4 regions of the Bacillus methanolicus genome follow, and region 4 is predicted to be linked to each of the others. Evidence: predicted binding sites of a transcription regulator. Region 4 holds the regulator's gene; each other region holds the start of a gene.
The links. The regulator Rex, encoded in region 4, represses fermentation and respiration genes when NADH is low (regulators of the CRP and FNR family bind a similar motif). The targets are predictions, from matches to a motif close to TTGTGAAATATTTCACAA.
Positions count from the first base shown of each region.

Region 1 (4,204 bases), on a different contig from region 4:
AATGGCAGTTTAGCCACTGAAGAGAGAGACGCAAGCGTTCCTTTTGTATCGCGACCGTGCATTGGGTTCGCTCCGGGAGCAAATGGTTCTCCGGCACGGCGCCCATCAGGAGTGTTGCCGGTTTTCTTTCCATATACCACGTTAGAAGTAATGGTTAATATCGACAGGGAATGGACTGAATCGCGGTATGTTTTATGCTTGCGAAGCTTTTTCATGAACCGCTTCACGATATCAACGGCGATGCTGTCAACACGGTCATCATTGTTTCCGTATTTAGGGAAATCACCTTCAATTTCAAAATCGACAGCTAGACCGTTTTCATCGCGAATAACTCTTACATTGGCATGTTTAATGGCACTTAACGAATCAGCAACAACACTTAAGCCGGCAAGTCCAGTCGCCATCGTGCGCAAAATCTTAGTATCATGCAGGGCCATTTCAATTCGTTCATAGCAATATTTGTCATGCATATAGTGGATGATATTCAGAGTATTGATATACAATTCTGCGAGCCATTCCATCATATTATCAAATTTTTCCATGACTTCATCATAGTCTAGAACATTAGACATGATCGGTGTGTACTTAGGACCAACCTGAATTTTAAGCTTTTCATCTTTACCGCCGTTAATGGCGTAGAGCAGGGCTTTTGCAAGATTTGCACGCGCTCCGAAAAATTGCATTTGCTTACCGATTTTCATTGGTGATACGCAGCAAGCGATTCCATAGTCATCACCGTATTCAGGCCTCATAATATCATCATTTTCATACTGGATGGAGCTTGTTTTAATCGACATTTTCGCACAATACTTTTTGAATTCTTCCGGAAGCTGTGTAGACCATAATACCGTTAAGTTTGGCTCCGGAGCAGGACCTAGGTTATCAAGGGTATGCAGGAATCGGAATGAATTTTTTGTGACAAGTGCGCGTCCGTCTAATGCCATGCCGCCGATCGCTTCAGTAACCCATGTAGGGTCGCCGCTAAATAATTCATTATATTCCGGAGTTCGGGCAAATTTTACAAGCCGAAGCTTCATGACAAAATGGTCGACCAACTCCTGAGCTTCTTTTTCAGTAATAATGCCTTTCTCTAAATCTCTTTCAATATAAATATCTAAGAAAGTTGATACGCGGCCGAGGCTCATGGCAGCGCCGTTTTGTTCCTTGATTGCTGCCAAGTAAGCAAAGTACAGCCATTGAAACGCTTCGGATGCATTTGAAGCAGGCTTTGAAATGTCATATCCGTAACTTTCAGCAAGCTTCTTTAATTCTTCCAGCGCTCTGATCTGCTCAGAAATCTCTTCACGTAGACGAATATTGTCTTCAGTCATAATACGGCTTGTTTGTTTTAAATCTTTTTTCTTCTCACTGATCAGGAAGTCAACTCCATAAAGGGGAACACGGCGATAGTCTCCGATAATCCGTCCGCGACCGTATGCATCCGGAAGACCGGTAATGATTCCGGCTTTGCGGGCAAGCTTCATTTCATCTGTATAAGCATCATAGACTCCTTGGTTATGAGTCTTCCGATATTCTGTAAAAATTTTCACAATTTCTTCGTTTACCTTGAATCCATACGCTTCACAAGACTGTACGGCCATGCGGATTCCGCCGAACGGCTGCAGTGACCGCTTGAAAGGTTTGTCAGTTTGAAAGCCAACAACTTTTTCTAAATCCTTATTCAAATACCCGGGTCCGTGTGAGGTAATCGTAGAGACGATTTCAGTGTCCATATCAAGGACACCGCCATTATCCCGTTCTTGTTTCGATAAATCCATAACTTGCTTCCATAATTTTGTTGTAGCTTCAGTCGGACCTTCAAGGAAACTGTCAGAACCGTTATACTGTTTAAAGTTTTTTAAAATAAAGTCACGAACATTTACTTCAGTTTGCCAAGTTCCGCCAGTAAAACCTTCCCACTGTTTCATGATTTTCACCTCTCAAAATATATAACAGATTTTACATTTTTATTATAACAGATAACATGTGATCATTTTTATATAAATTGTGAAATATTGAGCATAAATGGTTAATTTTTTGTGAACACCTTGTTTTAAAAGGTTTATCTTTAGGGTGTATAGGTGTATAAATGATCAATAAAGTTTTTAAAATCAAATAAAACCTGATATTTTCAAAACTGTATTATAATTAATTAGCGATGATGAGAATCTGTTATATAAAAATCTATTCTATTAACACCATTTATTACCGGTTTCATCGTGTAGAATAGTTTGGTTAAATAAAACTATGAAAACATTAAAATCTCTATCAGTATCTTTATTGTTGTCTGTCGCTCTAGTCTTTGGAATAAGCAGCAATGCCGAAGCTGCGACTATACATACGGTTCAGCACGGTGACACAATGTGGAAAATTGCGGTTCGCTATCATGTTGGCGTTTCTGAAATTATTCAGGCAAACCCGCAAATTTCAAATCCGAACTTCATCTATCCAGGACAAAAAATTACTATTCCATGTTTGGATGAAGTTAAAAGCTATGAAAACCAAGTTGTCCAGCTTGTGAATCAGGAGAGGGCAAAATACGGTTTAAAACCGTTAAAAACAAACTGGGAACTTGCGAGAGTAGCAAGATATAAATCCCAAGACATGATCAATCGAAATTATTTTGACCATACTTCTCCAACATACGGAAGCCCGTTCCAAATGATGAAAAATTTCGGAATTACATACCGTACAGCCGGTGAAAATATTGCTGCCGGACAACGGACTCCTAAGGATGTAGTAACAGCCTGGATGAACAGTGACGGCCATCGAAAAAATATTTTATCAAGCAGTTTTACTGAAATTGGTGTAGGTTATGCAAAAGGAGGGGCATACGGTCATTACTGGACGCAAATGTTCATCGGGAGATAATAAGGGCAAAAAGCACTGGAATTGACGATATCCAGTGCTTACCATTGTTATTAATCTACTACAATGTATGCAATCATCGGGCCATTACGATCTTTGTTAGGATGCGTTAGGCAAATAAGCCTGTATATTCCTTCTTTTTTAAATTGCAGTGGTACTGTCGTTTCCTCACCTTGTTTAACAACGCCTTTTATGTCAGTTCCTTCGATAATATATGGATGTTCTTTTCCGTTTACACCTAAAATAGTAAGGCGGACTTTTTCCCCTTTGTTAACAAACACAGTACTTGGATCCCAGCGATATGCCTCAATTTCTTTCCCATCTCTTGTTTTTGCTGAAAATTCACCGGTAACCATATGAATCTCTCTTATTTGTTCGTCTTGATTCTGCTCCCGGCTGGTAACAGGAACCGAGCCAGATGTTCCAAAAAACCAAACACCGGCGGCCGCAAGCGTAATTATAAATAAAAGAAAAATCATCATAGTCCCTTTCTTAAGCACTATAAATCGCAATTTTTTCACCTCCAATCACTTGTCCATTACAATCATATGCAGGTAAGGGTTTAATACTTGTCTGTTTTTATTTATTATTTGATTTCAATCTTCACCAACCTAATATTTAAAAATACCAATTTGGATAAGGAAAACTTTATCATACTTTGATAGTCATTCTGTTGAATGATTGCTAAAATGAAATTTAAAGAGTTGTTTCTGCATATAGCGAAGCTGTCCCAAATAAAGGCACAGCTGCTTTTTTGTTGTTTGACTTTTCAACTTGAAGGAAGTGATGGCGGTGTCTAAACCTTTCGTTTATCTATTATTGAATGTGATTATGATGATCTGGGGATTAAACGTGATTGCCCTCAAAATTTTAGTCGAACATTTTTCTCCGGTGACGTTAACGTCGTTTCGGATATTTACTGCAGGAATCGTAGTGATTCTGACTTTATTATTCATCGGTCAGCTGCGGAAATTAACTTGGAAGGACATTATGTATATTTGTTCGGCAGCTTTATTTGGCGTCGTTGCACACCACCTTTTTCTTGCAGTCGGATTAACAAAAACGACAGCCTCTAACGCCGGATTAATTTTAGCTCTTGTTCCGTTAGTGACATCGGTGTTTGCGGTCGTCTTTTTAGGTCATCGGTTTACGGTGTTCAGATTTGTCGGGATATTGCTCGGATTTACCGGCGTGATGTTTGTCGTGTTAAACGGCAAAAGCGGAATTCACCTTGTGTCGATCGGTGATTTTTATATATTCTTGGCCGTATTAACTCAAGGAATTAGTTTTATTATTATTAAAAAAGCAACACAAACGCTGGATACGAGAATGATGA
Region 1 is NZ_PNFF01000001.1:1,210,157-1,214,360, reverse strand. It holds gene pflB (formate C-acetyltransferase) at 1-1,928, opposite strand, end outside; gene safA (SafA/ExsA family spore coat assembly protein) at 2,248-2,871, shown strand; gene C0966_RS06045 (cupredoxin domain-containing protein) at 2,922-3,380, opposite strand; gene C0966_RS06040 (DMT family transporter) at 3,661-4,204, shown strand, end outside.
Region 1: the regulator Rex is predicted to act here: its motif matches at 2,006-2,023, upstream of pflB (formate C-acetyltransferase).

Region 2 (4,204 bases), on a different contig from region 4:
TGATACGAAGCAGGAAGAATTGACCATTAAACATCAGCTTGGCGAAACAAAAGTAAAGAAAAATCCTGAAAAAGTGGTTGTTTTTGATTTTGGCGTACTGGATACATTAGATAAGCTTGGAGTAGAGGTAACGGGCGTACCTCAAGCAAATATTCCTACATATCTTTCAAAATATAAAGATTCAAAGTATGAAAATGTAGGCGGTTTAAAGGAACCCGATTTTGAAAAAATCAGCGAGATCGATCCGGATTTAATTATCATATCCGCTAGACAGCAAGATGCATATGAAGAATTAAGTAAAATTGCTCCAACTATCTTCTTAGGTATTGATACTTCTCGATATATGGAATCCTTTGAAAAGAATACTAAAACTCTTGGCGAAATCTTTGGCAAAGAAAGCGAAGTGGAAGAAGAACTGGCAAAAGTGAAGGAATCAATTGAAGCTTTACATAAAAAAGCTTCAGAAAGCGGCAAGAGTGGGTTGGTCATTTTAGCAAATGAAGGGAATATCAGTGCATACGGCCCTGGTTCAAGATTCGGTTTGATCCATGATGTATTTGGAGTTCAGGCTGTAGATGAAAATATTGAAGTATCAACACACGGCCAGAACATTTCGTTTGAGTATATCGTTGAGAAAGACCCCGATTATCTATTTGTTATTGACAGAGGAGCGGTGGTAGAAGGAAGCGGCGGCTCGTCTGCAAAAGCAACGGTTGAAAATGAATTAGTAAAAAATACGAAAGCATATAAGAATGACAATATTGTGTATTTGGATCCTAACTATTGGTATCTGTCAGGTGGAGGTTTGATTTCAGTAGCTGAGATGGTGAAGGAAATCGAAAAAGGCATTGAATAATTTCTATAAAACAAATTTTTTGAACTACCTAATTCGAGTAATGTAGAATTAGGTAGTTTATTTTTTGGCTCTATAATATTTGTTGGGGTTTAAACACACTTTCGTTTGCATAAAAAATACACGCAAACATCCAATTCCTTTATTCTTGAATTGTCCAGAAACAAGTCTAAAGAATGGAGTTGCGTGTATATGAATTTTATCATGTATATTCTTGGTTTAAAAGAGGTTGTCCTGACCAAAGTGGAACAAGTTGGGGAAGTTGTACAGTTTCATGTGGAGATGGAACGAAAGATGCATCGTTGCCCCCGTTGTAACAGAAGGACAAGCCGTGTTCATGATTACCGGATCCAGAAAATCCAGCATTTGAAATGGTTTGAGCGAAAGACCCAGATTTTTTATAGACGTCGGAGATATGTATGCAGCTGCGGGAAACGTTTCTCTGAGAAAAACTCCATAGTCGAGCGCTACCAACGCACTTCCATTGAGTGGAACCAGGCCGTATCCATCCGGGCCATCAAAGGAAAGACCTTCAAGGAAACCGCTGAGAACTATGGCACTTCTGCGTCGACGGTAGTCCGCCGGTTTGACCGCTTGGCGAGCAGTGAAATCCGTGCGGTTGAGGAATTGCCGAAAATCATTGCCATTGACGAATACAAAGGCGATACGAAGGAAGGCAAATACCAATTAATCATAGCCGACGGGGTGACAAAAAAGCCATTGGATATCCTCCCCAATCGGTATAAAAAAACCATTAAGCAATACCTTCAAAAGCACGGAAGCCAGGTCCAAGTGGTCATTATGGATATGAACCAATCGTTTAAGGCGGCTGTCCAGGCAGCACTGGGGCGTCCGGTTATTATCGCAGATCGATTTCACTTCTGCCGGTATATCTACTGGGCGCTTGATGCGGTGAGAAGGCGAGTCCAACAGGATTTTCACGATTATGACCGTAAAAAGTGCAAGCGAATGAAACATGTCTTCCACAAGGCCAGTGACCGCCTTACGGAAGAGGAACGCTGGTATTTAGAGCGTTATCAGGATATGTCCGAGGAGCTCAGGAAGGCATACGAACTCAAAAAGGACTATCGAGAATGGTTTACACGTGCCAAAGAGATTGGCAGGGATCAAATTGCCGTGGTGAAAGAGGAGTTAAAAGCGTTTTACCGATTGGTTGAAGCTTCGGAAATCCCAGAGATGGAGAAGGCCATAAAGACCTTTCAAAACTGGCAGACAGAAATCCTTAACAGTTTTGTTTATGACTGTTCCAACGGATTTTTGGAAGGGATCAATAATTTGACCAAAGTACAAAAACGGAATGCCTTTGGCTTCAGAAGTTTTGAACGCTTCAGGGCTAAAATTTTATTATCACATCAGTATAAAGGAATTGGGGTTCACATTGGATAAGGGTGAGGACACAAAGTCATCACCCCAACATTTGACGGAGAACCTATTTTTTTAAGAACATTGATTACGATTTTCGTCGTTTTTTTGTAACATAATTGTCAAACTGTCAAAGGTGTTATGACAGTTTTTTTGTTATAGTGTTAAGTAAGATTCTCTTTTAATAGAGAATGGAAATAAAAATTGTTTTCGTCGCCCGGAAAGTGGCCTGTTTATTTTTGTGGAGTTTTCAAGTTTTCCATATTATTAATCGTGCTTATTCATGTGAAATTATGAACATTTTATGAACTAACTCTGGCGAAATTCTTAAAGGAGGAACAACGATGGATCCAGTAATGTTGGCAAGGATACAATTTGCTACGACTACAATCTTCCACTTCTTTTTCGTGCCGCTTACCATTGGGCTGGCATTTATGATCGCGATAATGGAAACATTATACGTTGTGAAGAAAAAAGAGATTTACAAAAATATGGCGAAATTTTGGGGACATTTGTTCCTGATTAACTTTGCTGTAGGGGTTGTAACTGGAATTATTCAGGAATTCCAATTTGGGATGAACTGGTCCGATTATTCTAGATTTATGGGTGATGTATTCGGAGCGCCACTGGCCATTGAAGCGTTGCTTGCCTTTTTTATGGAGTCTACTTTTATTGGCCTTTGGATTTTTGGCTGGGATCGTTTCCCAAAAAAAGTACACTTGGCAAGTATTTGGCTTGTATCAATTGGGTCTATGATATCCGGATTTTGGATTTTAACGGCACACTCCTTTATGCAAGTGCCTGTCGGTTATGAAATAAGAAATGGCAGGGCGGAAATGGTTGATTTTCTTGCACTTATCACCAATGGAAAATTATGGGTGGAATTTCCGCATGTCATCACAGGTGCATTGTGTACCGGAGCGTTCTTCGTTGCCGGTGTTAGTGCCTATAACCTTTTGAAAAAGAAACATGTTGAATTCTACAGAAAATCCATGAATCTCGCATTAATCATTGGTTTAATCGGAAGTCTTGGAACTGCCTTCAGCGGACATGCCCAAGCACAATATCTTGTGAAAACACAGCCTATGAAGATGGCAGCTGCAGAGGGTATTTGGGAAGATACACCTGATCCTGCTCCATGGTCAGTATTTGCCTGGATTGATACAGAGAAACAAGAAAATAAGTATGAACTAAATATTCCTTATGCATTAAGCTTTTTATCTTATTCTAAATTTGAAGGCAGTCTAAAAGGAATGAAAACTCTTCAAGCCGAATATGAGGAAAAATACGATTCAATCGTGGGCGAAGGGACAAATTATATCCCGCCGGTCAAGACAACGTATTGGAGCTTCCGGTTAATGATTGGCTTTGGTACAGCGATGATCTTATTATCAATGATTGGTTTGTATCTATGGAAAAAGGGGCGCCTTGAGCAAAGCAGTTTGTTCTTGAAATTGCTTCTTCCGGCTATCTCATTTCCGTTTTTGGGAAACACTTTCGGATGGATCATGACCGAAGTGGGCCGTCAGCCATGGACGGTATTTGGATTGTTGACGACTAAAGATTCTGTATCACCAAATGTTTCTCCAGAGACCATTTTAACTTCAATTATTATGTACACGCTGATTTTCACGATTCTTGCGAGTGTGATGGTTTATTTGATGGTTCGTGAAATAAAGCATGGACCGGAAGAGCATAAAGATGAAAATTCAACTGTATCAACAGATCCGTTCAATAAGGCAGGTGTTTAAGATGGAATTGAGTGAACTTTGGTTTGTCTTAATCTCCGTACTCTTTATCGGCTTCTTCTTTCTTGAAGGTTTTGATTTTGGCGTAGGAATGTCGACTCGATTTCTTGCCCGCGACCAAAAAGAGAGGACCGTCATGGTGAATACAATCGGTCCTTTCTGGGACGCGAACGAAGTATGGCTAATCGCTGCAGCGGGGTCCATTTTTGCAGCCTTTCCG
Region 2 is NZ_PNFF01000001.1:308,821-313,024, forward strand. It holds gene C0966_RS01650 (siderophore ABC transporter substrate-binding protein) at 1-856, shown strand, start outside; gene C0966_RS01655 (ISL3 family transposase) at 1,046-2,260, shown strand; gene C0966_RS01660 (cytochrome ubiquinol oxidase subunit I) at 2,581-3,987, shown strand; gene cydB (cytochrome d ubiquinol oxidase subunit II) at 3,989-4,204, shown strand, end outside.
Region 2: the regulator Rex is predicted to act here: its motif matches at 2,520-2,537, upstream of C0966_RS01660 (cytochrome ubiquinol oxidase subunit I).

Region 3 (4,204 bases), on a different contig from region 4:
TGGCATCGGACCGAACATGCTTATGGCAAAGCTGTGTCTTGATCTTGAAGCAAAAAAACAAGGGATTGCCGAATGGACGTATGAGGATGTGCCAAAAAAACTGTGGAACGTTTCCCCGCTCCGGGAAATGTGGGGAATCGGCAGTCGAGTCGAAAAAACGCTCAACAGCATGGGAATTTTCACAGTCGGGCAATTGGCCCGCTACGATTTGAAAGCACTTGAAAAGAAATTTGGAATCATGGGGAACCAGCTTTATTATCATGCATGGGGAGTCGACCTTTCCGATATCGGGGCGCCGATTATGGAAGGGCAGATCAGTTTTGGAAAAAGCCAGGTCCTATTGCGCGACTACAAGGAAGAGCATGAAATTAAAGCTGTCATATTGGAAATGTGTGAAGAAGTGGCGAGAAGAGCCCGAAACCACAAAAAGGCGGGAAGGACGATCAGCTTTGGCCTCGGCTACAGCCAGGATGAATTCGGCGGCGGCTTTTACCGCTCCCGGACGGTTGAGCAGCCGACAAACGTAACAATGGACCTTTACCGGGTTTGTCTGGATCTTTTTCATGAATTTTATGAAGGAAAAACGGTCCGGAAAATTTCCATTTCACTTGGAAACATCGTCGATGATAATCAAATGCAGCTCAGCCTGTTTGATTTAAACGGTTGGAAAAAGCACGAACTCGGTTATGCTGTCGATCGTATTCGCAGCCGGTTTGGATCAGGGGCATTGCTGCGGGCTGTTTCCTATACGGAAGCCGGAACAGCCAGACACCGGGCGACTCTCGTTGGCGGCCATAAAATGTAAACGAACTGGAGTGAGGTGGAGAAACGATGATACGAGACCGGGGAAGGATCAAATGGACATCGATGATGCTTCCTGAACATGTAAAGCTGCTCAGAGACTGGGCAAAGGAAGATATGTACGAGAACAAAATAGAGCCCGATGAACAGCAGCTTGAAGTGATGAATGAAGTGATGGCGGAAGCAATGGAATTTAAAAAAAGCGTAGCAATTACGTATTACAGGGGGCGGAGGTACCAGCTCGTCATCGGCACTATTCATTATTGGGATGAAACAGCCAAAAAACTCCATGTGGTCGACCGTTTTGAAGAAGTGCACCAGATTGAAATTTCAAGCATTGCTGATGTCCGGTTTGCAGATGAATAGAAAAGCGAGCCGGATAAAGAAAAACGGAGCTCAAAATGCTACAATAAGGTCATGCAACAAGAAAGGAGCATTCAGGTGGAAATCACATTAACAGACGAGGCTGCCAGTAAACTTGATGAGAAAACGGCGGGAAAAACAGGTTATTTAAAGCTAAAATATGATACAGACGGATGCGGCTGCGCCGTAAACGGTGTAACGGCTCTTTGGTTCGTCAGCGAAACAGACAGTGACGACGAAGAAATTGTCACAAACAACAGGAGCATTTTTGTAGAGAAGTCGGCAAAAGTTTTGCTGGATGAAAAAATGAAAATTGATTTTTTAGAAAGTGCCAATTGTTTTCAATTAAAAAGTTCGGGCGAGATCATAAACGGAAGAATGAGCTTTATTGATAAAACAAAATAATAAAAATAAGATCAGGCGGGGCTGACTCTCAGCCTCGTTTTTTTTTATGTGTCGGACAATAAAACAACAGGTGCAGTGAAATGCACCTTATATTAATGTCTGGCGCGATATTCTGATGAGTATGGTAAGGGATTTTGTTCAAGATGTAATTCGAACTTATGAATGTTTTTCACAAAAAATTCGTGAAATTTGTCACGAAGTGTTCAAAGCTTAAAAGCTCATGAGGCAAAACAAGTTTTATACTATGAATATAGTGAAAACGAATAAATGGAGAGGTGAGGAACATATGGAATTTGATAATATCATGCTAAGCCGCATATTAACGACTTTAACGTTATCCTTCCACATTATTTTCGCAACAATTGGGGTTGGCATCCCTTTGATGGTTTCGATTGCAGAATTTATTGGAATTAAAAAGAATGATTCCCATTATTTACTGCTTGCTAGACGCTGGACACGCGGGTTTGTCATCACGGTAGCGATTGGAGTAGTAACCGGAACATGTATCGGTTTGCAGCTTTCGCTTTTATGGCCGAGCTTTATGAAGATTGCAGGACAAGCGATTAGTTTGCCTTTATTTTTGGAAACATTCGCTTTCTTCTTTGAAGCCATTTTCTTAGGAATTTATTTATATACGTGGGATCGATTTAAAAACCAGCTTTATCATTGGATGTTATCGATTCCGATTGTCCTTGGAGCCTCAATGTCTGCGTTTTTTATTACGACTGTCAATGCATTTATGAACACACCGCAAGGCTTCCAAATAGTAGATGGTGCTATCACAACATTAGACCCCATTAAAGCCATGTTTAATCCGGCAACACCAACGAAAACATTTCACGTCTTGGCAACTGCTTACGTAACATCTGCATTCATACTGGCCACGATTGCAGCATTCCAAATTTTAAGAGGAAAAAATACAGAGTATACGAGAAAAGCTTTGCATTTAACAGTTACATCAGCATTTATTTTTGCCATACTGACAGGGATCGCAGGCGACTTGTCCGCGAAGTTCCTGGCAAAGCACCAGCCTGAAAAATTAGCTGCGATTGAATGGCATTTTGAAACGGAAAAAGGAGCCGACCTTGTTTTATTCGGTGTATTAGATGAAGATAAACAAGAGGTCAAATATGCCATTCATTTACCGAAGATGCTAAGCTTTTTATCTTTCAGCAATTTTGACGGGGAAGTAATAGGGTTAAATGAGTTTCCAAAAGATGAAACTCCTCCATTATATATACACTATTTGTTTGACTTTAAAGTAATGTTTGCTATGTTTATGCTCCTTGTATCTTTCTTATATGTTGTTTTTTCCAAATGGAAAAAAGAATGGATGCAACATAAATGGCTGCTGCGTGCAATTGTTCTTTGCGGCCCTTTAGCAATGATTTCTATTGAATTAGGTTGGTTTTTGGCGGAAGTTGGCCGTCAGCCGTGGATTTTAAGAGGATATATGAAAGTATCGGAAGCAGCGACTACCTCAAACGGAGTAGGAGAGATGTTGTGGTTGTTCTTTGGCTTATATGCACTGCTTGCCATAGTTTGTACAATTGTGCTTCGCAAAATGTTTATCAACAACCCGGCTGAAGCAGAGCTTGAGTATCGATTTCGCGATTAATCCAGGAAAGGAGGATGCTGAAGGTGGAAAATCAATTAGTAGGAATAACTGTTCTTTGGCTGTTTCTTTATGGGTACTTAATTGTTGCTTCCGTTGATTTTGGCGCAGGTTTTTTCGCTTATTATGGAAAAATCACAAAACAAGATCATATAATGAATAAGCTTATTAGCCGTTACTTATCACCTGTATGGGAAGTAACGAACGTATTTTTTGTCTTTTTCTTTGTCGGAATTGTCGGATTCTTTCCTGATACAGCATACTATTTTGGAACAGCCTTGCTTGTACCGGGAAGTATTTCACTCGTTTTATTAGCGATTCGCGGTTCCTTTTATGCATTCAATAACTACGGAGCAAAAGATAATAACATATATATGTTTTTATATGGAGCAACAGGGCTGCTGATTCCTGCCTCGTTATCAACTGCTCTGACGATTTCGGAAGGCGGTTTTATTGAAAAAAGAGGAGACAAGTTAGTCTTCTTAGCAAAAGAGTTATTTATAAACCCTTATTCTTGGAGTGTCGTCATTTTGGCGATTGTGTCAGTTTTATTTATAAGTGCCAGCTTCCTTACGTATTATGCGGACAGAGCAGATGACCGTAAGGCGCTTGAGCTTTTGCGCGGATTTGCCCTTTTTTGGAGCCTGCCGACGATTTTGGCAAGTTTCTTAGTTTTTGTTACGTTAAGACAACATAATTTCGCTCACTTTGAAAATATTCTCGATCATTACTGGTGGATGTTTGTGCTTTCATTAATTTGTTTCATCATCGCATCCGTATTGATCTGGATGCGTCGAAATTACGGAACGGCCTTTATCTTCGTTATGTTTCAATTTTTCTTTGCGTTCTTTGGCTATGGGGCTTCCCACTTGCCGTATCTTTTATACCCTTATGTCACCATTTACAGCGGCTACACGAATGAGACAATGGGAATTGCGCTTGTCATCGCATTTATTTTAGGATTATTGCTATTAATCCCATCGATCATTTTGTTAATGCGTTTATTCTTGTTTGATGCCG
Region 3 is NZ_PNFF01000001.1:1,798,566-1,802,769, reverse strand. It holds gene C0966_RS09065 (DNA polymerase thumb domain-containing protein) at 1-805, shown strand, start outside; gene C0966_RS09060 (YolD-like family protein) at 832-1,167, shown strand; gene C0966_RS09055 (iron-sulfur cluster biosynthesis family protein) at 1,243-1,569, shown strand; gene C0966_RS09050 (cytochrome ubiquinol oxidase subunit I) at 1,856-3,187, shown strand; gene C0966_RS09045 (cytochrome d ubiquinol oxidase subunit II) at 3,211-4,204, shown strand, end outside.
Region 3: the regulator Rex is predicted to act here: its motif matches at 1,750-1,767, upstream of C0966_RS09050 (cytochrome ubiquinol oxidase subunit I).

Region 4 (4,204 bases):
TTTAACGGATACTCATCCCATAATTCATTTAAAACGCGCTTATTTGATGTCAGCTCAGCTTGTTCCTGGTCATAGTAGCCAATTGTTACATTTGAGCCGTACTGTATTTCCCCTGAAAGCGCTGGAAGCTTTTTGACGATCGTTTTTAATAAAGTAGATTTGCCGATTCCGTTTGGACCGACTAAAGCGATGCTTTCCCCGCGGGTGATCCGGAATGAGATGTTGTCTGATACCTTATTCCCTTTGTATCCTACGGCCAGCTCATGTACTTTGAGGACGTCATTTCCGCTTTGCCGTTCAATGTCAAAAGAAAAAGAAGCAGATTTCTCATCGCCGAGAGGCCGGTCCATGATCTCCATTTTTTCAAGTTGTTTACGCCGGCTTTGCGCCCGCTTTGTTGTTGAAGCCCGGGCCAGATTTCGCGCAATAAATTCCTGTAATTTGGCTATTTCTTCCTGTTGTTTTTCATACTGCTTCATTTCTCGTTCAAAGTTTTCGGCTTTTTGCTGAAGGTATGAACTGTAATTGCCATGATATTTTTGGATTTGATGCCGAGAAATTTCATAAACTTGTGTCACGACCTTATCTAAAAAGTATCGGTCATGGGAAACGATCAATACCGCTCCATCATAGTTCTGCAAATATTGCTCAAGCCACGTTAATGTTTCAATATCAAGGTGGTTGGTAGGCTCGTCCAAAATTAAAATATCGGGCTTTGTTAAGAGCAGCTTTCCGAGAGCAAGTCTTGTTTTCTGGCCTCCGCTCAGACTTGAAATCTTAGTGGAATAATCGTACTCATGAAAATTGAGCCCGTGAAGGACAGAACGGATATCCGCTTCATATTGATAACCGCCTTGCTCTTTAAACTGAACTTGTAAAAGATCGTACTCTTTGAGAATGCGTTCGTAGGCAGCTGCATTTTCAAACACCGCCGGGTCTGCCATTTTTTCTTCTAATTTTCGCAGCTCTTTTTCCATTTTTTGCAGCGGTTCAAAAACAGTCATCATTTCATCCCAAATGGACAATTCGGATTCAAGCCCGGTATTTTGTGCTAAATACCCGATTGAAACGTCCTTTGGTTTTATTATCTCGCCTGAATCATACGACAGGTGCCCGGCAATGATTTTTAATAGAGTAGACTTACCCGCGCCGTTTCTTCCGACAAGGGCAATTCTGTCACGGTTTTGAACTTCAAGCTTTATATTCGATAAAATAAGATCAGCACCATAATATTTCGTTAATTGATTAACTTGTAATAAAATCATTTGCTCTCACCTCAGGTTACCATAAAACTAGTGTATCTTATTCACATTGTGTCGGCAATACATGTGATTTTGTGAACAATGTTACAAAGTTATCACACAGAAATGTCAAAATAGTGTATGATTTGTTGTGAGGTGTTTTTTATGGCTGAGTTTACTCATTTCAACGAAGAAGGCAGAGCGAAAATGGTAGATGTCAGCAGTAAGCCGGAAACGGTGCGAACTGCATTAGCACGTTCGAGTATTACTGTAAATAGAGAGTTATATGAAAAAATTACGAATAATAAGATAAAAAAAGGGGATGTTCTGTCAGTTGCTCAAGTTGCCGGGGTAATGGCAGCAAAAAAAACATGGGAAATCATTCCGATGTGCCATCCTATTCCTCTTACTGGAGTAGATATTTCATTTTTCTGGGAGAATGATCAGGAAAACTATATTCTAAATATTGAAGCCTCGGTTAAAACAAAGGGGAGTACAGGAGTAGAGATGGAAGCATTAACCGCAGCTTCCGTTTGTGCTCTAACGATTTACGATATGTGTAAAGCCGTTGACAAAGGCATGGTTATTGGAGAAACGTATTTGGTTGAAAAAACAGGCGGAATAAACGGAGATTATTTTAGGGAGAAAGGACGTAAATAAACAAAAAGGCGGTGAATGAAAGATGTCAAACGAAATGGTGAAAATACCCCAAGCAACGGCCAAAAGGCTGCCTTTATATTATCGCTTTTTGAAAAACCTTCATTCTTCCGGAAAACAAAAGGTTTCATCTGCTGAACTGAGTGAAGCAGTAAAAGTAGATTCAGCAACGATCCGCAGGGATTTTTCTTATTTTGGCGCTTTAGGAAAAAAAGGTTACGGCTACAATGTGAACTATCTGCTGTCTTTTTTTCGCAAAGCGCTTGATCAGGATGAGTTGACAAAGGTTGCTTTAGTCGGAGTCGGGAATTTAGGAACCGCATTCTTAAATTATAATATTCTTAAAAACAATAACACGAAAATTGAAATCGCTTTTGACATTGATCAAAACAAAGTGGGAAAAAAGATAGGGCAAGTACCTGTCTATCATATGGATGATCTTGAAAAAATAATGATGGAAACGGATATACAGGTTGCCATCTTAACCGTTCCTGTACCGGAAGCTCAATCAGTTACAGACCGGCTTGTTAATGCGAATGTAAAAGGTATTTTAAACTTTACACCGGCAAGATTAAATGTTCCGTCATCGGTCCGTGTCCATCATATCGATTTACTGGTCGAATTACAGTCATTAGTTTATTTCTTAAAGCATTATCCGCCGGAAGAAGATTAGCGAAGAAATTGTTCTTAATAATAATGCCAATGCAAAATAAGGGGTCTGAAGATCAGACCCCTTGTAGTTGCGCCACTGTTTGGCTAAGATTTTTATAATTTATTTGCATTTTTGATCTTAAAATGAAAAGTAATCATTCTGATTCCTGATCCAATATCAAATGTTGCTAATAACACGAGCAAGTAAGTAAAAAATCCCCAGCCGGTTTCATTCACATGTCGGATGGCAAAAAAAGTGAACAAAGTGCCCAGCAGAATATAAAAGATGCCTGAAATCAAGGGAGACTGCCTCATCTAAAATCCTCCAATAAAACTTTGAATTTTTTCCGCTTCGCGCAGAATTCTCTCTATATCTTCCCTGTATACGGACTGAATTAATACGACGAATGTATTCATTGCCACATGGGCAATGATAGGAACGATAATCCGTTTGGTTTTAACATAAAGAAAAGCAAATGTAAAGCCCATTGCAGAATATAAAATGATATGCTCAGGTTCAGCATGGGCCAGAGCGAATATTAAAGAACTGATCAGTGCGGATAGAAAGAAGTTCAGCCGCTTATGGAGCGCTCCGAAAATAATTTTGCGAAAAACAATTTCCTCTAAAATCGGACCAATTACTGAACTTACTAAAATAACAAAGGGAAAAGACTCAATAATATTAATAATTTGCTGAGTATTTTCCGAACCCATTTCAATTCCGACGATTCTTTCAATATTGGCTGCAATGTATTGGGCAAAAAGGGCCATGAAGACGCCGCCCACAGACCAATAGACAGATGAAATCGCGGAGGCTGCATTCCTTTTATTTGAACCCGCTTTGATTTCTTTTCTCAAAAGTAAAAGAACAATAATGAATGTAAAAGTAAAACTGAAAACCAGCCAATAAGGGACTGCGAGCACTTCCATTTCCTTGATACTTTTGCCGAAGAAAGCTCCTAAAAAAGTGATAAGCGGAATCCCAAACAGACCGGACAGATGCATGGCAATATACGTTATTAATATGAACCAATATTCTTTTTTCAACAGCATTTTACTCCTTTTGTTAAAAACTAATGGACTCTGTACCATTCTACTATTGACGGCAGGCTGTTTCAAATTCTATGGATTAAAGGAATAATTTAGAATCATTGAAGCATAATCTTATATGCAGCAAAAATCGATGAAGAAAATCGGGATTCCAATATCAAAAATTTTTTTCTTTAGGCTTGCAAAAGAGATTTGATTTATTTAATATAATAATTGTGTTAGCACTCAACGGGTGCGAGTGCTAATAATGATAATAATATATTTAAATTTGAGGAGGTTGTTTCCCTTGTTAAAGCCACTAGGTGATCGCATTGTAATTGAGCTTGTCGAATCCGAAGAAAAAACTGCAAGCGGTATCGTTTTACCGGACACAGCAAAAGAAAAGCCTCAAGAAGGTAAAGTAGTAGCTGTTGGAACCGGCCGTGTTCTTGACAGCGGCGAGCGTGTAGCACTTGAGGTATCTGTAGGCGATCGCATTATCTTCTCAAAATACGCTGGTACAGAAGTAAAGTATGATGGTAAGGAATATTTAATTTTGCGCGAAAACGACATCCTTGCTGTAGTAGAGTAAAATGAGATAGCCGTTCCAACTCATGGAGGCCAGA
Region 4 is NZ_PNFF01000002.1:807,778-811,981, forward strand. It holds gene C0966_RS15750 (ABC-F family ATP-binding cassette domain-containing protein) at 1-1,265, opposite strand, end outside; gene moaC (cyclic pyranopterin monophosphate synthase MoaC) at 1,407-1,901, shown strand; gene C0966_RS15760 (redox-sensing transcriptional repressor Rex) at 1,924-2,571, shown strand; gene C0966_RS15765 (YdiK family protein) at 2,664-2,864, opposite strand; gene C0966_RS15770 (CPBP family intramembrane glutamic endopeptidase) at 2,865-3,596, opposite strand; gene groES (co-chaperone GroES) at 3,886-4,170, shown strand.